4 regions of the Mesorhizobium sp. M0676 genome follow, and region 1 is predicted to be linked to each of the others. Evidence: riboswitches for the same ligand, from Rfam matches in the RefSeq annotation. Region 1 holds a riboswitch; each other region holds the start of a gene.
What was found. A riboswitch is a leader RNA that binds a small molecule or an ion and turns the genes downstream of it on or off. The one in region 1 is predicted to bind cobalamin.
Positions count from the first base shown of each region.

Region 2: another riboswitch for cobalamin. It lies ahead of metE (5-methyltetrahydropteroyltriglutamate--homocysteine S-methyltransferase); the one in region 1 lies ahead of NKI35_RS05280 (aromatic ring-hydroxylating oxygenase subunit alpha).
Region 3: another riboswitch for cobalamin. It lies ahead of NKI35_RS20980 (DUF1636 family protein); the one in region 1 lies ahead of NKI35_RS05280 (aromatic ring-hydroxylating oxygenase subunit alpha).
Region 4: another riboswitch for cobalamin. It lies ahead of NKI35_RS21210 (CbtB domain-containing protein); the one in region 1 lies ahead of NKI35_RS05280 (aromatic ring-hydroxylating oxygenase subunit alpha).

Region 1 covers NZ_JAMYPU010000003.1:285,688-290,171, reverse strand. The annotation lists gene NKI35_RS05300 (ABC transporter ATP-binding protein) at 1-11, shown strand, start outside; gene NKI35_RS05295 (DUF680 domain-containing protein) at 85-318, opposite strand; gene NKI35_RS05290 (DUF680 domain-containing protein) at 390-593, opposite strand; gene NKI35_RS05285 (DUF680 domain-containing protein) at 661-867, opposite strand; cobalamin riboswitch at 1,367-1,568, shown strand; gene NKI35_RS05280 (aromatic ring-hydroxylating oxygenase subunit alpha) at 1,685-2,932, shown strand; gene NKI35_RS05275 (FAD-binding oxidoreductase) at 2,970-4,070, shown strand; gene NKI35_RS05270 (PqqD family protein) at 4,230-4,484, shown strand, end outside.
Region 2 covers NZ_JAMYPU010000039.1:8,700-13,183, reverse strand. The annotation lists gene metK (methionine adenosyltransferase) at 1-749, shown strand, start outside; gene NKI35_RS28255 (adenosine kinase) at 858-1,850, shown strand; cobalamin riboswitch at 2,259-2,460, shown strand; gene metE (5-methyltetrahydropteroyltriglutamate--homocysteine S-methyltransferase) at 2,555-4,484, shown strand, end outside.
Region 3 covers NZ_JAMYPU010000019.1:71,983-76,466, reverse strand. The annotation lists gene NKI35_RS20990 (winged helix-turn-helix domain-containing protein) at 1-969, shown strand, start outside; gene NKI35_RS20985 (DUF6348 family protein) at 999-1,691, shown strand; cobalamin riboswitch at 1,750-1,956, shown strand; gene NKI35_RS20980 (DUF1636 family protein) at 1,995-2,423, shown strand; gene cobW (cobalamin biosynthesis protein CobW) at 2,426-3,478, shown strand; gene cobN (cobaltochelatase subunit CobN) at 3,593-4,484, shown strand, end outside.
Region 4 covers NZ_JAMYPU010000019.1:117,395-121,878, forward strand. The annotation lists gene NKI35_RS21195 (MFS transporter) at 1-133, shown strand, start outside; gene NKI35_RS21200 (aromatic ring-hydroxylating oxygenase subunit alpha) at 199-1,296, opposite strand; gene NKI35_RS21205 (gamma-glutamylcyclotransferase) at 1,433-2,125, shown strand; cobalamin riboswitch at 2,193-2,388, shown strand; gene NKI35_RS21210 (CbtB domain-containing protein) at 2,425-2,604, shown strand; gene NKI35_RS21215 (CbtA family protein) at 2,620-3,423, shown strand; gene cobU (bifunctional adenosylcobinamide kinase/adenosylcobinamide-phosphate guanylyltransferase) at 3,416-3,928, shown strand; gene cobO (cob(I)yrinic acid a,c-diamide adenosyltransferase) at 3,930-4,484, shown strand, end outside.

The DNA.
Region 1 (4,484 bases):
AGGCGGCTTGAGATAGCTGCGTCGTACAGGCATGAAAAAAGAGCGGCGGGCCAGGCCCGCCGCTCTTTTTTTAAGCTTCGGCTGTTAGTTGTTGCCGAACCGATCCCTGTCGCTGCTCTGAGGAACGAACTTCTGTTGGTCGTTCGACGAGTTCAGCAGCTTGTAGACCGCCGAGTTGGTGCCGGTCGACGAAGTGCGGGTGGTGTCGACGGCAGCGGCCGGCTGGTTGGCGCCATTGGAGCCATAATTGTCGCTGCCGGCAAAGGCAGCGCTCGAAACAGCCAGAACGGCTGCGGTGGCAAGAACGATCTTCTTCATTTTAGTCTCCTGAATTTTTCTGATGCCGCCAGCTGCAGCGGATAAGCCCGCCACGTGCTGGAAACCGGCTTTTAGCGGCCGAAAAGGTTACGGTCGGCACCGTGGGCAGGCGCCTGCTCGGCTGGAGCCGACTTCTCAACCGAAGCCGTATGGCCACTATCGGTCGACGTAATCGCAGGCTGGTTGGCGCCGTTCGAACCGTAGTTGTCGCTGCCGGCGAAAGCGCTGCCGGAGATGGCCAAAACGGCGGCGGCAGCAAGGATGATCTTTTTCATTTCAAACACTCCTGAATTTTTTGAGATCCCAAGAAGGGCGGGATAGCTGCCCTTCTTTTGGTCGGGATCAGCGATTGCCGTAGAGGTCGCGGTCGGCGCCCTGAACGACAGGCTGCTTGTCAGCGTGCGCCGGCTTCTGAATGGAAGCCGTATACGAGCTGTCCACCGAGACGGCTGGCTGGTTCGCACCATTGGAACCGTAATTGTCGCTACCGGCGAAGGCGCTGCCGGTGATCGCCAAAACGGCTGCGGCAGTGAGGATGATCTTTTTCATTTTTAGTACTCCAGTTTGACTGTCCGTTTAGCGGCGTGTCTTGGGAGGAATTCGCGTCGTTCGGACAGCCCCGATGTGGGAAAGCCATAGGCTGGTTTCCAATCACGAAGTTGTTCCGTGTGGACCACGGTCCTGCACCTTGAAATTGTGCCAGGAAGTTCCTTCATGGCTGTTTACTGTATTGTTTTCAGTTGCTTATGTCGAACCGAGTGGTTCGCTCCGGTGTCGGTTTCCGGACCGTCGTTCACACCGTCCTGCACGCATTGTCAACAGAAACGAACCGTTCGGTTCGATTAGAGATTGCTAATAGTAACTTCTCGATACCGTTGAGCCCTTTTTGCCCCCGATCGGAACTGGATCCGCAGCGATTCGAAACGGCGATGATAGCGCCGCAAGACAGGATCTCAGCCCTTCGGTGGTCGGCGGGGCGTATGCCGCGCGTGTCGCGCCGCATGGATATGATGTCGCTTTCATTCCGACGTCGCGATCGCTGCCGTGATTAGATGATCGCATCTCAGGTGCCGCTTCGTGACGACGCAGCGGAGAATTGGGAAGCCGGTCAGAATCCGGCGCTGCCCCCGCAACGGTGGTGGAGTTGAAGTCGCAACGGGAGACCACTGGGCAGCAGCCTGGGAAGGTGTCGCGATGGTCCGCAAGGACAACTCCAGAGCCCGGAAACCAGCCCGAGATGCCTAGACTCGACTGATCGCGGTGGGCGGTCAAGAGGTGGATAGTGCATGTCCGGCGCCGCGCCGGCCTGCGTCCGATCCTTCCTCCATCACCACCAAGTTCAGTCCTTAACCACGAGGACAGAACTATGGATACGCGCAACGACATGCTGAGGCTCCTGAACGGCCGCAAGCAAGGCTTTTCGCTGGAACAGCCCTTCTACACCGACCCGGACTATTTCAAGCTCGACATGGAGCTCATCTGGTATCGCGACTGGCTGTTCATCGGCCATGATTGCGAACTGCCGAAGCCCGGCAGCTATATCACCGTGCAGATCGGCGATTATCCGGTGGTGCTGGTCCGCGACCAGAAGGGCAACATCAACGCCTTTCACAATTCCTGCCGCCATCGCGGCAGCCGTGTCTGCAACACTGAGAAGGGCATGGCGGCAAAGCTTGTCTGCCCCTATCACCAGTGGACCTACGAGCTTGACGGCCGGCTGCTGTTTGCCCGCCAGATGGCCGAAGGCTTCGACAAGAGCCAGTTCGGCCTGAAGCCCGTCGCCTGCGAGAGCGTCGGCGGCTACATCTTCATCTGCCTGGCAAAAGAACCTGCCGACTTTGCGCCGATGCGCGCCATGATAGAGCCCTACCTCAAGCCGCACCGGCTGAATGAAGCCAAGGTCGCCTTCGAGAGCACCATCATCGAGAAGGGCAACTGGAAGCTGGTCTGGGAAAACAACCGCGAATGCTATCACTGCGCCGGCAATCATCCGGAGCTCTGCAAGACATTCCCCGAAGCGCCGACGGTGACCGGCGTGCAGGGCGCCGACAGCGATCCGGAGATGCTGGCGCACTGGGCGAAATGCGAGGCGGCGGGCCTGCCGAGCAAGTTCCGCATCGATCCGGCCGGGCAATACCGCGCCACCCGCGCGCCGCTGCTGCGCGATGCCGTCAGCTACACGATGTCGGGAAAGCGCGCGGTGACGAAGAACCTGTCCGACACTGTTGCCGCCGACCGCATCGGCACCTTAATGCACTATCACTATCCGACGACCTGGAACCACATCCTGATCGACCATGCGGTCACCTTCCGGGTGCTGCCGATCAGCGCCACCGAAACCGCGGTGACGACCAAGTGGCTGGTGCACAAGGATGCGGTCGAGGGCGTCGACTACAACCTTGAAGAACTGACCCATGTCTGGACCGAGACCAACGACCAGGACCGCCGCATCGTCGAGGAGAACGCCTTCGGCATCCTGTCCCCGGCCTATGAGCCCGGCCCCTATTCGGAGCTGCATGAGGGCGGCGTGATCCAGTTCGTCGAATGGTACGCGGCCTTCATCGGCCCGCGCCTTGCCGAAGGCGGCCGGCCGGCGCTGCGCAGCGTCGCGTGAGCTGGAGCAGGCGAAGAGGGACCAGAGGATGAATGCGATGACGGATCTTGGGCTCTATCGCCATCTCGACCAGATGGCGCCGTGGAACGATAGGCTGCAGGTGCTGGAAGTGATCGGCGTCAGCGACGAGGCGCCTGACGTCAAGACCTTCACCTTCCGCTCCGACAACCAGACCTGGTTCCGCTACAAGCCGGGCCAGTTCCTGACGCTGGAACTGCCGACACCGGACGGGCCGCTGATGCGCACCTATACGCTGTCGTCGTCGCCGTCGCGGCCGTTTTCGATCGCGGTGACGGTCAAGGCGCAGGCCGGCAGCATCGGCACGCGCTGGATGTTCGACCATCTGGCACCCGGCTCGCACGTCAAGGCCTACGGACCGGCCGGCGACTTCTCGTTGCACAGCCACCCGGCGGCCAAATACCTGTTCATCTCGGCTGGCTCCGGCGTGACGCCGATGATGTCGATGCTGCGCTGGCTGAACGACTGCGCGCCATGGACCGATGTCGGTTTCGTCAACTGCGCGCGGCGTGCCGAAGAGATCATCTTCCGCAAGGAACTCGAACTGCTCGGCGGCCATATGCCCGGCCTGTCGCTCGGCTTCATGATCGAGGAACGTTCCAGCCGCGAAGGCTGGTACGGCCATATGGGCCGCATCGATGCGATCCGGCTGCCCTTGCTGGCTCCGGATTTCCGCGAGCGCGAAATCTTCTGCTGCGGTCCCGATCCGTTCATGCGCGCCGTGCGCGGCATGCTGGATGCCGCCGGCTTCGACATGACGAAATACCATCAGGAGAGCTTTGCCGCGCCTGTGGTGGAGGAAATTCCGGCGCCGTTTGCCTCCCCGGTCGAGGACGGCATCGCTGCACCTGTCGAAGCCGTGACGCCGATCCGCTTCTCGCTTTCGGAGGTCGACGCCGGCTGCGTCGCCGGCCAGACCGTGCTGCAGACAGCGCGCAGCTCGGGCGTGCGGATTCCCGCCGCCTGCGAGTTCGGCCTGTGCGGCACCTGCAAGGTGAAGAAGGTCTCCGGCGAAGTCGAGATGAGCCACAATGGCGGCATCCTCGACCACGAGATCGATGACGGTTTTATCCTTGCCTGCTGCTCGAAACCATTGTCGGCGCTCGAAATCGAGGCTTGAGCCGGTCGACTTCGCCGCAACGGTCGCCGACGCAGGCGGTGTTCGCGGGTCTTTGTCTTGCCAAGCATAGGCCGAGTGATTTAGACGCACTTAGGAAGGGCTGGCAGACCGTGAAACCGGCGCATCCCTTCATGGGCGCATGGAACGGGGGACAGAGCGATGCAACAGCGGGTCTACGCGGTCGCAAGCAAGGACATCGTTTTCGAATCATTCGATGGCGAAGCCGTCGTTCTCGATCTTTCGAACGGTAAGTATTTCGGCTTTTCCGATTCCGGCAGCCGGGTCTGGCAGGCTTTGTCGTCCGGCGTCGCCACTGAAGCGCTGGTCGGAGCTGCCGCGGCCGCCGCAAAAATAAGCCTGGCCGACCTCGAAAGCTTCGTTGCCCGACTGCTCGATTTCGGGTTGCTTGCGCCA
Region 2 (4,484 bases), on a different contig from region 1:
AGCTCGCTCATCGCTTGACGAAACGGCAGGCGTATGTCCGGAAGGCACAACAGCTTGGCTGGTTGCGTCCTGACATGAAATCCCAAGTCTCAGTGCGCTATGAGGGGTTGCGCCCGGTCGCCCTGGATACCATCGTCGTGTCGACGCAACATGACGAGCAGGTCTCGCAAGAGACTGTCCGCGAGGGCGTCATTGAGGAAATCATAAAGCCTGTCCTGCCGACCCACCTGGAGACGGAAGGCATCAGAATTCTGGTCAATCCGACGGGGCGGTTCGTAGTCGGCGGGCCGCGTGGCGACTGCGGTCTCACTGGACGCAAGATCATCGTCGATTCCTATGGCGGGATGGGTCGTCATGGCGGCGGCGCCTTCTCGGGCAAGGACCCGTCCAAGGTTGACCGCTCGGCTGCCTATGCAGCCCGCTATGTCGCAAAGAACATCGTCGCTAGCGGACTTGCGGACGTGTGCGAGGTGCAGCTTGCTTACGCAATCGGCGTGGCCAGTCCGGTTTCCGTCATGGTCAACACGTTCGGGACAGCCAGGGTTGAGGAAAGCAGGATCGAGCGCCTCATTCTTGAGTTGTTCGATCTCAGACCGAAAGGCATTATCAAGATGCTTGATCTCTTACGCCCTATATATCGCAATACAGCGACCTATGGCCATTTCGGCCGTGAAGAGCCTGATTTCACCTGGGAGAAGACAGACAGGGCGGACGAATTGCGTCGCGAGGCAGGACTCGCCGCCCCGTGAGAGCCGCCGGCGAACGGATTGGCAAGCGGAAAGCCCATTTCCACCGGGCAGACCCGCGCCTGGCAGGCGTGGCGAGAAGCCGGCTCGGGTTTTTTGGCGGAGACATTGATGCCGGATTATGACGTGCTTTGCATCGGCAATGCCATTGTCGACATCATCGCCCAGTGCGACGAGGCATTCCTCGAGATCAACGGCATCATCAAGGGCGCGATGAACCTGATCGACACGCGCCGCGCCGAACTGCTCTACAGCCGCATGGGCCCGGCGATCGAGGCCTCCGGCGGCAGTGCCGGCAACACGGCGGCCGGCGTAGCCAGCTTCGGCGGACGCGCCGCCTTCTTCGGCAAGGTCTCCAACGATGCGCTGGGCGAAATCTATGCGCACGATATCCATGCACAGGGTGTCGCCTTCGACACCAGGCCGCTCAAGGGCGAGCCGCCGACGGCGCGCTCTATGATCTTCGTCACGCCCGACGGCGAGCGCTCGATGAACACCTATCTCGGCGCCTGCGTCGAGCTTGGCCCTGAGGATGTCGAGGCCGACAAGGCATCCGGCGCCAAGGTTACCTATTTCGAGGGCTATTTGTGGGATCCGCCGCGCGCCAAGGAGGCGATCCGGCAGACGGCGAAGCTCGCACACGAGGCCGGACGCGAAGTGTCGATGACGTTGTCGGATTCGTTCTGCGTCGACCGCTACCGGGACGAGTTCCTCGAGCTGATGCGCTCGGGCACTGTCGACATCGTCTTTGCCAACAGCCACGAGATCAAGTCGCTCTACCAGACAAAATCCTTCGACGAGGCGCTGGCTCAGATCCGCAAGGACTGCAAGATTGCCGCCGTCACCCGTTCCGCAAAAGGCTCGGTGATCGTGCGCGGCGACGAGACCGTGGTCATCGAGGCGACCGCCATCAAGGAGTTGGTCGACACCACCGGCGCCGGCGACCTCTACGCCGCCGGTTTCCTGCATGGCTACACGCAGGGCCGCAACCTCAAGACCTGCGGCGACCTTGGCTCGCTGGCGGCCGGCCTGGTGATCCAGCAGATCGGCCCAAGGCCAAGGCAGAATTTGCGCCGCGAGGCGGAAGGGGCTGGGTTGCTGTAGATGCGCCGGCAACTAACCAGCCGCCCTACTGACGCGATGACCGCAGTGGCGGAACTGTGTCAAAGCTCGCTGATAGCGACAGCCACTCGCTTCGGAGAACTGACCCATGCTGCTGCCGTGAAGCTCGCTGGAGGAGCGGTGCAAGGCGTGCTTGCCATGACGGCATTCACCGTCATCCAGATCGTCACCAGCATTTTCCAGAAGCTCAGCTTGGGGAAGGCCAGTAAGGTTCCTGAGGTAACGGAGAACTCGCGGCGTCCGTCGGACTTGACTTGCGATCACGTCCCACGATGCCGAATGCGGGCAGCAGACTGAATATTTCACAATGCTAGACAAAGGCGTAAAAGCGCGATCACATAGCGACATAAACATTTCGTTATGCGTCATTGACAAAAGAGCGAACTGCTGTGATTGTCTGCGTGTCGTGGTTCTCGCGTGCGGCGCTGCCGCAGCGGAGCTAAGAGGGAAGCCGGTGCGATGCCGGCGCTGCCCCCGCAACTGTTAGCGGCGAGCCAACCCCAGTCACGTCACTGAGGCGAATACCCTCAGGAAGACGGGTAGAGGCTATGACCCCGCGAGCCAGGAGACCTGCCACGCGAATTACGTCCACGGGCGGGGTGTCTCGGTGGCCGCTGCAACCCGGCGTTGATGCCGGCCTGCTAGCGCCTTCCTTGTCACCGACGCCCCAATCATCGGGGTATGACATGACTGTCTCTCAGCAAATTCCTGTAGCAACGCTCGGCGTGCCGCGCTTCGGTCGTCGGCGAGAACTGAAATTCGCGCTTGAAAGCTACTGGTCCGGAACATCGTCCGCTGGCGACCTTCTCACGACGTCGAAGGCGCTCCGTGCCGCTAGCTGGGAAGAGCAGCGCGATCGCGGCGTGTCGAAAATCCCGTCGAACGACTTCTCGCTTTACGACCATGTGCTCGACACCGCAGCCATGGTCGGGGCCGTTCCATCCCGTTACGGCTGGAATAGCGGCGAGGTCCCACTTGACATCTACTTCGCAATGGCGCGCGGCAACCAGGGTCAGACGGAGGATTGTGGACACGCTGGTTACCAGGTGGAGGCTCATGGACCTGGTGTAACCGCGATGGAAATGACCAAGTGGTTTGACACCAACTACCACTACATTGTGCCGGAACTCGATGATGATCAGACGTTCGCCCTCTCGTCATCGAAGCCGGTCGATTACTTCCTCGAGGCTAAAGCTCTCGGCATTCACACACGCCCAGTCATCCTTGGACCCATCACCTTCCTCAAGCTGGCGAAATCGCCTGCCGAGGGGTTCGGTCCCATCGCGCTCCTACCGCGGCTGCTGCCGGTTTACGAGCAGCTTCTGGAGAGGCTGAAGCTGTCGGGAGCCGACTGGGTGCAGATCGATGAGCCAGCGCTTGTCCTCGATCTGAACCCGAACGAACGAGCTGCGTTCGAATTCGCCTATGGCCAGCTGTCGAAAGCCGCGCCCGAGCTGAAGATCATGCTGGCTACGTATTTCGGGTCGCTGGGAGACAATCTCGAAACCGCGATTTCTCTGCCCCTGGCCGGCCTGCATATTGATCTCGTGCGCGCTCCCGAGCAGCTGGAAACGGTGGCTCGGCTCGCTCCGAAGGATCTGGTGCTCTCGGTTGGCTTGATCGATGGCCGCAACGTCTGGCGTGCGAACCTGCCCGCCATTCTCGACCGCATCAAACCGATCGTCGCCGGCTGGCCCTTGGACCGCGTCGAGATCGCGCCTTCTTGCTCGATGCTGCATGTGCCGATTGATCTGCGCATGGAGACGGAACTCGACGCGGACATCAGGTCGTGGCTCGCCTTCGCGGCCCAGAAGACCGACGAGCTGGTCTTGCTGGCCCGGGCCCTGTCCCAAGGCAGGGATGCGGTGGCAGGCGCGTTGAAAGCGTCTGCCGAGGCTGCCGCCACGCGCGTGACATCCACGAGGATCCATGACCCGCTTGTTCAGGGGCGGATCGCTAGCATTGAGGACAGCGCGAAGCGACGAGAGAGCGCTTTTGGCGAGCGCTCCAGAGTCCAGGCCGGCTCACTCGGGCTGCCGCCGTTCCCGACGACGACCATCGGGTCCTTCCCGCAGACGCCGCAGGTACGCAAGGCGCGGGCCGCTCATGCGAAGGGCCAGCTGAGCTATGTCGACTATGAGACGTTCCTGAAGAAGGAGATCGAGGCTGCAATTCGCTGGCAGGAAGAGATCGGGCTGGACGTGCTGGTGCATGGTGAGTTCGAGCGAAACGACATGGTACAGCATTTCGGCGAGCAGTTGTCCGGCTTCGCGCTCACCCAGCATGCCTGGGTACAAAGCTATGGGTCGCGCTACGTGCGTCCCCCCATCATTTTCGGCGACGTATCGAGGCGCAATCCGATGACAGTGCGCTGGTGGCAATTCGCCCAGTCGCTTACGGAAAAGCCCGTGAAGGGAATGCTCACAGGCCCAGTCACCATTCTCAACTGGTCTTTTGTTCGCGACGACGTACCCCGCTCCGAAGCCTGCCGCCAGATCGCGCTCGCCATCCGCGACGAAGTGACGGATCTCGAAAGATCCGGCGCAAGGATGGTCCAGATCGATGAGGCCGCGTTTCGCGAAGGATTGCCACTGCGCCAATCTGACTGGAAAGTCT
Region 3 (4,484 bases), on a different contig from region 1:
GAGTACTGGGCGCATGAGGCCTCTTTCCTGCCGGTCGAGACATACCCGTTGATGCGCTGGCGCATGCAGCGCGCTGAAAGCGGCGACGAAATGTATCTGGGCCTCGCCAAATGGGGCCGCGAGCACGCCGCCTATATCGAAGAGATCTACCGCGCGGTCGCCGAGCGCGGCCCGATTGCCGCTTCGGCACTGGAGGGCCAGAAAGGTTCGGGCGGCTGGTGGGGCTGGAGCCACGCCAAGCACGCCTTCGAATGGCTCTTCTGGGCCGGACGCATCACCACGGCGCACCGCCGTGGCTTCGAGCGCTTCTACGACCTGCCCGAGCGCGTGCTGCCGCAGGCGATCCTCGACCTGCCGGTGCCGGCGGCCGAGGACGCGCACCGCGAATTGCTGCGCATTTCCGCCCGCGCCCACGGCATCGCGACGTCGGGTGACCTGCGCGATTATTTCCGCTTGTCGCCGGCCGACATGAAGGGCCGGTTGGAGGAACTGGTCGAGATGGGCGAGTTGCTGCCGGTAAACGTCGAAGGTTGGGACAAGCCGGCTTACCTCTATAGGGACGCCCGCCTGCCGCGAAAGATCGAGGCCCGCGCCTTGCTGGCCCCCTTCGATCCGGTGGTCTTCGAGCGCGCGCGCACCGAGCGTCTCTTCGATTTCCGCTACCGCATCGAGATCTACACCCCGGCCGACAAGCGGCAATATGGCTATTACGTGCTGCCTTTCTTGCTCGGCGACAAGATCGTCGCCCGCGTCGACCTCAAGGCCGACCGGCCTGCGAGTGTCTTACGCGTCCACGCCGCCTATGCCGAAGCAGGCGCACCGCCTGAGACCACCGCACAGCTTTTCGAGGAACTAAAGGAGATGCAGGGCTGGCTTGGCCTTGAGCGCATCGAAGTGACGCCGGCCGGCAATCTGGGGCCGGCATTGGCTAGCGAGAGAGATGGCCAACCCTTGCAGCGTCTGTCATAGACGCCTCAATAAGCCTCGTAGGTTGTGCAATGGCATCGGACAAAGTGCTCGACATGATCCATGGCGCCCTCATTGCGCATGGAATAGATGCAGTCCGCAGAGATAGGGACGTCATGCTCCAATCGAAGCAGCTTCGGTTTGAGGCTGAGGTGTTCGAGACGAGTTCTGACCGGCTGGTCCTGGAAATCTACATTTTTTCTCCGCTGCTTGATGTTCAGCCGGTCATTGAATCCTTTGCTGGCTTCGGCGACACGCGCGAACAGGAACTGAACCAGGCGTTTGAAAAGTTTCTCCGTGGTGTTTTCCATGTGGCCATTGAGGGACTGGCCGATCACGTCTGCGAGAACATGCAGGCCGAAATAGAGCTTTGGCAGCGAAGCAGCGCCAGTTGGAAGATCTGGCGAAAAGATGCCCGCTGGAAAATCTATAGCGGCCCGGTCATTTCCCAGGCCACAACCGAGCTATGCTCGCTGACACCAGGCTATCCAGCATTCTATGCCAAGCTGGAAAAGCTGTTCACAGCTTCGGTACCCCCCGGAAGCCATTTTGTCCGGACCTTTCTGGCAGGCTTGAAGGGCACGCTGATTAGTGCCGAAGTCCTTCTGGACAACGCGGTTTGGCATGAGGGACAGAATCTGGCTGTCGGTCATGACTGGGACTATAGCGATGGCTATCAAGCTATCCGACAGGTCATCCTGGCACTGCCGGAAGCCGGGACATGACAGCCCCTGCCGACATCGCCATGTCGTAGCCGTGCGTTGACACCGCTGCCTGCAAAAGCCTAAATCCGCTCCAGACGGTCCCCTGCCCGCAACGGCAAGGGCCAAGAGGGAATGCGGTGCGGGACGAAAAAATCCCAAATCCGCGGCTGTCCCCGCAACTGTAAGCGAAGAGCCAAGGCCGAAAGCCACTGGGTAACACCGGGAAGGCGGCTAACCAAGGCGATGACCCGCGAGCCAGGAGACCTGCCGTCTGAGACAAAGTATCCGATCGCCTGGCGGGTTTCCGGGCAAGGAGCCCGGTTTTTGGACCAGAACAGCAGTTATTCGGCTGGCACAGCGGATGTTTCGTCCGCCGACGGCGACGCTTTGACCGGCGTCACGGTTGTCGTCTGCGCTTCATGCCGCGACGAGACCGGTTCCGACGCCCATCCTCGCGCCGGCGAATGGCTGGCCGACGACACACGCCGCGCCGCGGCCGATGACAATATCCGTGTCCGCACCGTCGAATGCCTCGGCAATTGCAGGCGCCGTCTCAGCGCCGCCATCCTGCGCGACGGCTGTTGGAGCTATGTCTTCGGCGATCTGGCCCCAACCAGCGGCGCCGACCTCGTCACCGGCGCAAAGCTCTTCGCGACTTCGACCGACGGCCTCATCCCGTGGCGCGGCCGGCCCGATAGCCTCAAGCGCGGCCTCGTTGCCCGCATCCCACCCCTCGACATGCTGAAGGACTGACCATGAACGCTCCAAATCCGGCCGGCAATCTCTCCCGTGTTCCCTGCACCGTCGTCACCGGCTTCCTCGGCGCCGGCAAGACGACGCTGGTCCGCCATCTCCTGGAAAACGCCGGTGGCAAGCGCATTGCCATCATCGTCAACGAGTTCGGTGACATCGGCATCGACGGGGAAATCCTGAAAGGCTGCGGCATCGACACCTGCCCCGAGGAAAACATCCTCGAACTGGCCAATGGCTGCATCTGCTGCACGGTCGCCGACGATTTCGTGCCCGCCCTCGACAAGATCCTCGCGCTGACACCTAAGGTTGACCACATCCTGATCGAGACCTCGGGCCTGGCTCTGCCCAAGCCGCTGGTCCAGGCGTTCCAGTGGCCAAGCGTGAAGAGCCGGGTGACCGTCGATGGCGTCATTGCCGTGGTAGACGGCCCGGCGCTGGCCGAGGGCCGCGTTGCCAACGATATGGACGCCCTGCAGGCACAGCGCGCTCAGGACGAGACGCTCGACCACGACGATCCGGTCGAAGAAGTCTTCGAGGACCAGATCGCCTGCGCCGATTTGATCATCCTGTCGAAGAGCGATCTAATGGACGCCCCCGGTTCGGCCCGCGCCAACGCCATCATCAATGAACATTCCGCCCGCGCCGTGAAGATCGTGCCGACCGCACATGGCAAGGTCGATCCCTCGGTGCTGCTCGGCCTCGGCCTCGCCGTCGAGGACGACATCGAGAACCGCAAATCGCACCATGACGGCGCCTTCGACCACGAGCATGACGATTTCGACACCTTCATCGTCGACATCCCCTCCATCACCAATCCGGACGAACTGGCCAGGCGCGTCGCCACGGTTGCCGAGGAAGAGAATGTGCTGCGTGTGAAAGGCTTCGTCGATGTCGGCGGCAAGCCGATGCGGCTTTTGCTGCAGGCCGTCGGCCCGCGCGTCAACCATTATTATGACCGCGCCTGGACGGCCGAGGACGATCGCCGCTCGCGTCTCGTTGTCATCGGCCTGAAGGGGCTGAACCGCCCGGCGATCGAGCGTATACTCGCCGGCTGATCTCAGGAGCAATTCCAGGAAAAGTGTGAAACGGTTTTCCCACAGGAATTGCGTAAAAACAAGGAGATAGAGCGGTTCGCCGTTCCGTGAAACGGTGAAACGCACTAAGCCGCGATGCACATACTCGCCACGACCTCCGCCTCGCTCGACGATCTCGCCGAGCCAGTTGATCTCCGGCAGACGCCGGCGGATATCGTGGCGCTGTCCTTCACCGACAGCGACCTCGCCGGCCTCGCGGCGGCCTGGACGGCCGATGCCGTCCGCCTGCCGTCGATGCGGCTGGCGGCGCTGCGCGACCTGCGCCATCCCATGTCCGTGGACCTCTGGATCGACAGCGTCGCCCGCCACGCCAAGGTGATTTTGGTGCGCATCCTCGGCGGCTACGACTGGTGGCGCTATGGCTGCGACCAGCTTGCCGCGACTGCCCGTGCGAACGGCATCAAGCTGGCGCTGCTGCCGGGCGAGAGCCACGACGAGGATCTCAGGCTGATCGAAGCCTCGACGCTGCCGCGCGAGGAGCTGGACGGCCTGCTGGGCTATTTCCGCGAGGGCGGGCCGGAGAATATGGCAGCGCTGATGCAAAGATTGGCGGGGCTGGCGGGACGGGATGCGGGGGCGGCTGACCCGGTTAGCGTGCCGAAAGCTGGCTACTACGAGCCAGGCCGCGGCGTCGTAGGCAAGTTGAATTTTGCCGATGTCGGCGTTCCTTCACACCCCCCTCTGTCCTGCCGGACATCTCCCCCGCAAGGGGGGAGATCAGCCGTTACCAAAGGCGGCTCCTCTCCTGCTCCTTTGGAGATCTCCGCAAGGTCTGCGATTGGCGAAAACATTTATGAGAGCACAATCTGCCCCCTTGCGGGGGAGATGTCCGGCAGGACAGAGGGGGGTGGGCGGGAACTCGGCGCAGACAACATCAACCTTCCCATCATCCCCATCCTATTCTACCGCTCGATGCTGCTGGCCGCCGATGTCGCGCCAATCGATGCCCTCTTTGATGCACTCCGCC
Region 4 (4,484 bases), on a different contig from region 1:
CGAGCTGACGCCGCCGCTGGTCTATTCGGTGGTGCTGGCGTTTTTCGGCCTCGGCTCGGTGTTCGTGACGCTGGGCATTCTGGCCGCGGTTTGCGGCTTTATCACCTGGCGCTATCTGCCGAAGTCGCTTTGATCAGGAGGCCGCATGCCGCTCGCGCACCCACTTGTGGAAGCGATGCAGATCATACTCCTCCGGCATCAGCACGCCGGCCGCGTGACGCATCGAGCGCAGGCCTTTCTGTTGACCTCGCAGATCGCGGCATCCTCCTCCAGCACCTGGGTACCGAAGGCGACGACATTGTCGATGTCGGTCTCGGCGAGCGCCTCGGGCGCGAACAGCCATTCGGCGGTGAGTTCGGTCTGTTCGGGACCGAGCGGCATCAGTCGCACCGTCCTGACATAATCGACATGGCCGACGATGAACATCGAGGGCAGGCTGGTGGCATAGGTCTGTCCGGCCGCACGCTCGGCTGGCGTCAGGCCCGGTAAGACCGGGCCATGGGCATGTCCGTCGCGCGACCAGGTCTCGGCGCCGGCGCGCAGGCCACCCGAAAACTCCGGCGCGTCATTGTCGGCATGGCGGACCCAGTCGGGGTCGTCGTGCCGGCTCATCAGGCCGCGGCCGTATATCGGCACCAGCCGAGACAGGTCCTTGTGGACGCCCGGGCAATGCAGGCACTCGTTGAAGTTCTCCCAGAAGATCTTCCAGTTGCAGTTCATCACCTTGCGCAGGACATGCCCTGATACCAGCGGTTCCAGCGGCCAGTTGGCGAGGTCGCCGGATGCGGGATCGAAGGAGGTCCCGGCGGAGCCGGCCGCAGCCTGCTGAAGGTTCACAAAGACAAAGCCGCGCCACACCGACAGCGCCACCCGGTAGAGCGGATGATCTGCCTTGTCGAAACCATCTGGCAGCGATTTCGAGGGAACGCGCACGAGATCGCCGCGCAGCGAGTAGGACCAGGCATGGTAAGGGCAAGTGATGAGCCGCGCTTTCAGCCGGCCCTCGCTTTCCTGGCAAAGCTGCGAGCCGCGATGCCGGCAGGTGTTGTGGAAGGCGCGCAACTCGCCGGTCTCGTCCCGCAGAATGACGATTTCCTGCGTGCCGACGCGGAATGTCCTGAACGCCAGCGGCTGGGCGAGGTCGGCCTCGCGGCAGACGAGCAGCCAGCTTTTGTGCCAGATGGCGTCGAGATCGCGCTGGTAAGCCTCGCTATCCCAATAGGCCGACGACGGTAGCGTCGGTTCGGCCCGGCTCAGGCCGTTATAGGGGTCGCGCTCGCTCGGGCTGGGATGCATGGCTGGCTTCCTATGAAGCGTCAGCCGACACCCCGGCAAATCGTTTGTCAATCAGAGTGCCGCATTGCCGGTTGCAGGCGCGGCGCATAATCATGTCGTGGACATGGGACATTCGGAAATTGGGGGGATTCGGAAAGTGGCCGCACGACAGATGTCGCTTACGCCGGAGCTGGTCGCGCGCTGCTGGCGCGAGATCAGGGACCCCGGGCCGGATCCGGACGCGATGCATCTCGATGAAGCCGACTATGACGCGCTGCTGGATGAATTGCAGGTCGAACTCCCGGACAGCGAACCGCTATGGCTGTTCGGCTATGGATCGCTGATCTGGAAACCGGAAATAGATTATGTCGAGGACCGCGTTGCCTTGGCGCGCGGCTGGCATCGGTCCTTTTGCATGAACATGACGCGCTGGCGCGGCACCAAGGACAGCCCCGGCTTGATGATGGCGCTGGACCGTGGCGGACAATGCAAGGGCGTCGCCTTCCGGCTGACCGACAGTAACCGGCGCGGGCAGTTGGGCCGGCTTTTCCGGCGCGAAATCACGCTGAAGCCGACAAGCTACCGGCCGCGCATGCTGAAGCTTGCAAGCGAGGCCGGACCGCTCAGGGCATTGGCCTTCGTCATCAACCGCAACGGCCTGACCTATTCCGGCCCGCTCGACGAGGGCAAGGTCGTCGAAAGGCTGGCCACGTCCTGCGGGCACTGGGGGTCGGGCGCCGACTATCTCTACAACACGGTGAAAAACCTTGAAGAGCGCGGCATTCATGATCGCCATCTGTGGCGGCTGCAGCGGCTGGTTGCCGAACGGATCACCGCGTTGAACCCGTAACGCCGCATGGCGCATTCGCGCTGTTGGCCGGCGGAATTTGGTTTGCCGGATGCGGCCGTTTCAGCCTATAGTCATGCATGTCGTCGGTTCCGTTAGGGACCAAGAGGGAATGCGGTGAGGGCTGACTTGTTGCCCAATGCCGTGGCTGCCCCCGCAACTGTGTGCGGTAGTCCTCTCCAAGCCACTGGGGATTTTTTCTTCGGGAAGGTGGGGAAGGGCGCTGATCCGCGAGCCAGGAGACCTGCCGGCGACAGGGAACTGACTTCGATGCCCTCGGGTGGAGGGCGAAAGGACAAGATATGAATTCCGCTTCCGTCTCCCTCGGCGCTTCCGTCTCCTCGCAGTCGCGCTTCATGCAGCTCGTGCTTAGCGCGTTTCTGGGGATTTTCGTCGTCGGCGTTGTCGGTTTCTCGCACATCGATGCGGTCCACAATGCGGCGCACGACTATCGCCATTCGATGGCGTTTCCCTGCCACTGACGAGGATCTGACATCATGAACCTGTTTCGCAACGTCGTGTTCATCGCGGCGATCGCAGGGCTCGTGGCCGGTGTCGCTCTCGCCTGCATGCAGGCCTACGCCACCGTGCCGCTGATCCTCAAGGCGGAGGTCTACGAAAAGGCTGGTGGCGGCCACGAGCATCAGCATGCCGCGGTGCCCGCCGCCAACGCTACGGACACCAATGCCATGAGCACCGCCGCGCCGGCGGAAAATGCGGTGAGCAGCGCAACACCGGCTGAAGCAGCCGCGCCGGCGGAGGACGAAGGCTGGGCGCCGGCCGACGGCTTCGAGCGCTTCGCCTTCAGTGTCGTCGCCAATATCGTCACCGGCATCGGCTTCGCGGTGGTCCTGGTGGCGGTTTCCGAGTTCGCCGGTGGCATCGGCAGCTGGCGCCAGGGCGTGTTCTGGGGTCTGGCCGGCTTTGCCGTTTTCACGCTGGCGCCGGGACTCGGCCTGCCGCCGGAACTGCCGGCAATGCCGGCGGCCGATCTCATGCAGCGCCAGATCTGGTGGTGGGCAACGGTGATGGCAACGGCGATCGGTCTTGCCCTTATCACCTTCCGCACGTCGGCGCCCCTGACCGTGCTCGCCGTCGTCCTGATCGTCGCCCCGCATATTGTCGGCGCGCCGCAGCCTGACAGTTTTGTAACGCCGATCCCGGAGGGCCTGCATCATCAGTTCGTGGTGGCGGTGACGCTGACCAATCTGGTGTTCTGGGTGGTGCTCGGCGCGGTTGTCGGCATAGTGCGCGCGCGCTTCACCGGCACCGCGACCAGCCTGCGCGACACCTTTGCCTGATCGCAGTTTGACCTTCATCATCGGCGGTGCGCGCTCCGGCAAGAGCGTGCATGCCGAAAGTTTGGCGACGGCGTTGCCGCCGCCATGGGCTTATATCGCCACCGCGCAAGCCTATGACGGCGAAATGCGCGAGCGCATCGCGCAGCACCGCTCGCGCCGCGGCGAGGGATGGGCGACCATCGATGCCCCGCTTGATCTTGCAGGTGCGATCGAGGCATTGCCGGACAACCAGCCGGTGCTTGTCGACTGCCTGACGCTGTGGCTGACCAATCATATGCTGGCCGATCATGATCTGGAGGGGGAGTGCCGGCGGCTGGCCGATGTGCTTTCGCGGCCGCGCGGACCGTGGTTCGTGGTCTCCAACGAAGTCGGACAAGGCATTGTGCCCGACAATGCGCTGGCACGCCGGTTCCGCGATGCCGCCGGCCGGCTCAACCAGCAGATCGCGGTCGTAGCTGATATGGTGCTTCTGATGGTGGCGGGGCTGCCGCTCAAGGTGAAATGAGATGACCGATATCGACACAAAAGACGAAGAGCGCCATCGCGCCAAGATGGCCAAGCGCAAGGCGGTGCAGGACGCCGAGGTCGCGGAAAAGACGGTCGAGAAGGGGCTGCTGATCGTCAACACCGGACCCGGCAAGGGCAAGACCACGGCTGCCTTCGGGCTGGCGCTGCGCATGCTCGGCTATGGCAAGCGCGTCGGAATGGTCCAGTTCATCAAGGGCAAATGGCACACCGGCGAGAAGGATGCCTTCGCGGCGTTTGGCGACCGCGTCGTCTGGCACACGATGGGCGAGGGTTTCACCTGGGAGACGCAGGATCTGAAGCGCGACATTAAGGCGGCCGAAGCCGCCTGGGCCAAGGCGCTGGAACTGATCGCCGATCCCTCGATCAGCCTCGTCGTGCTGGACGAACTGAACATCGCGCTGCGTTACGACTATCTCGATCTCGACAGAGTGGTGGCGGCGCTGAAAGCGCGGCGCGAAGGTCTGCATGTCGTCGTCACCGGCCGCAACGCCAAGCCGGCGCTGGTCGAGGCGGCGGATCTGGTGACGGAGATG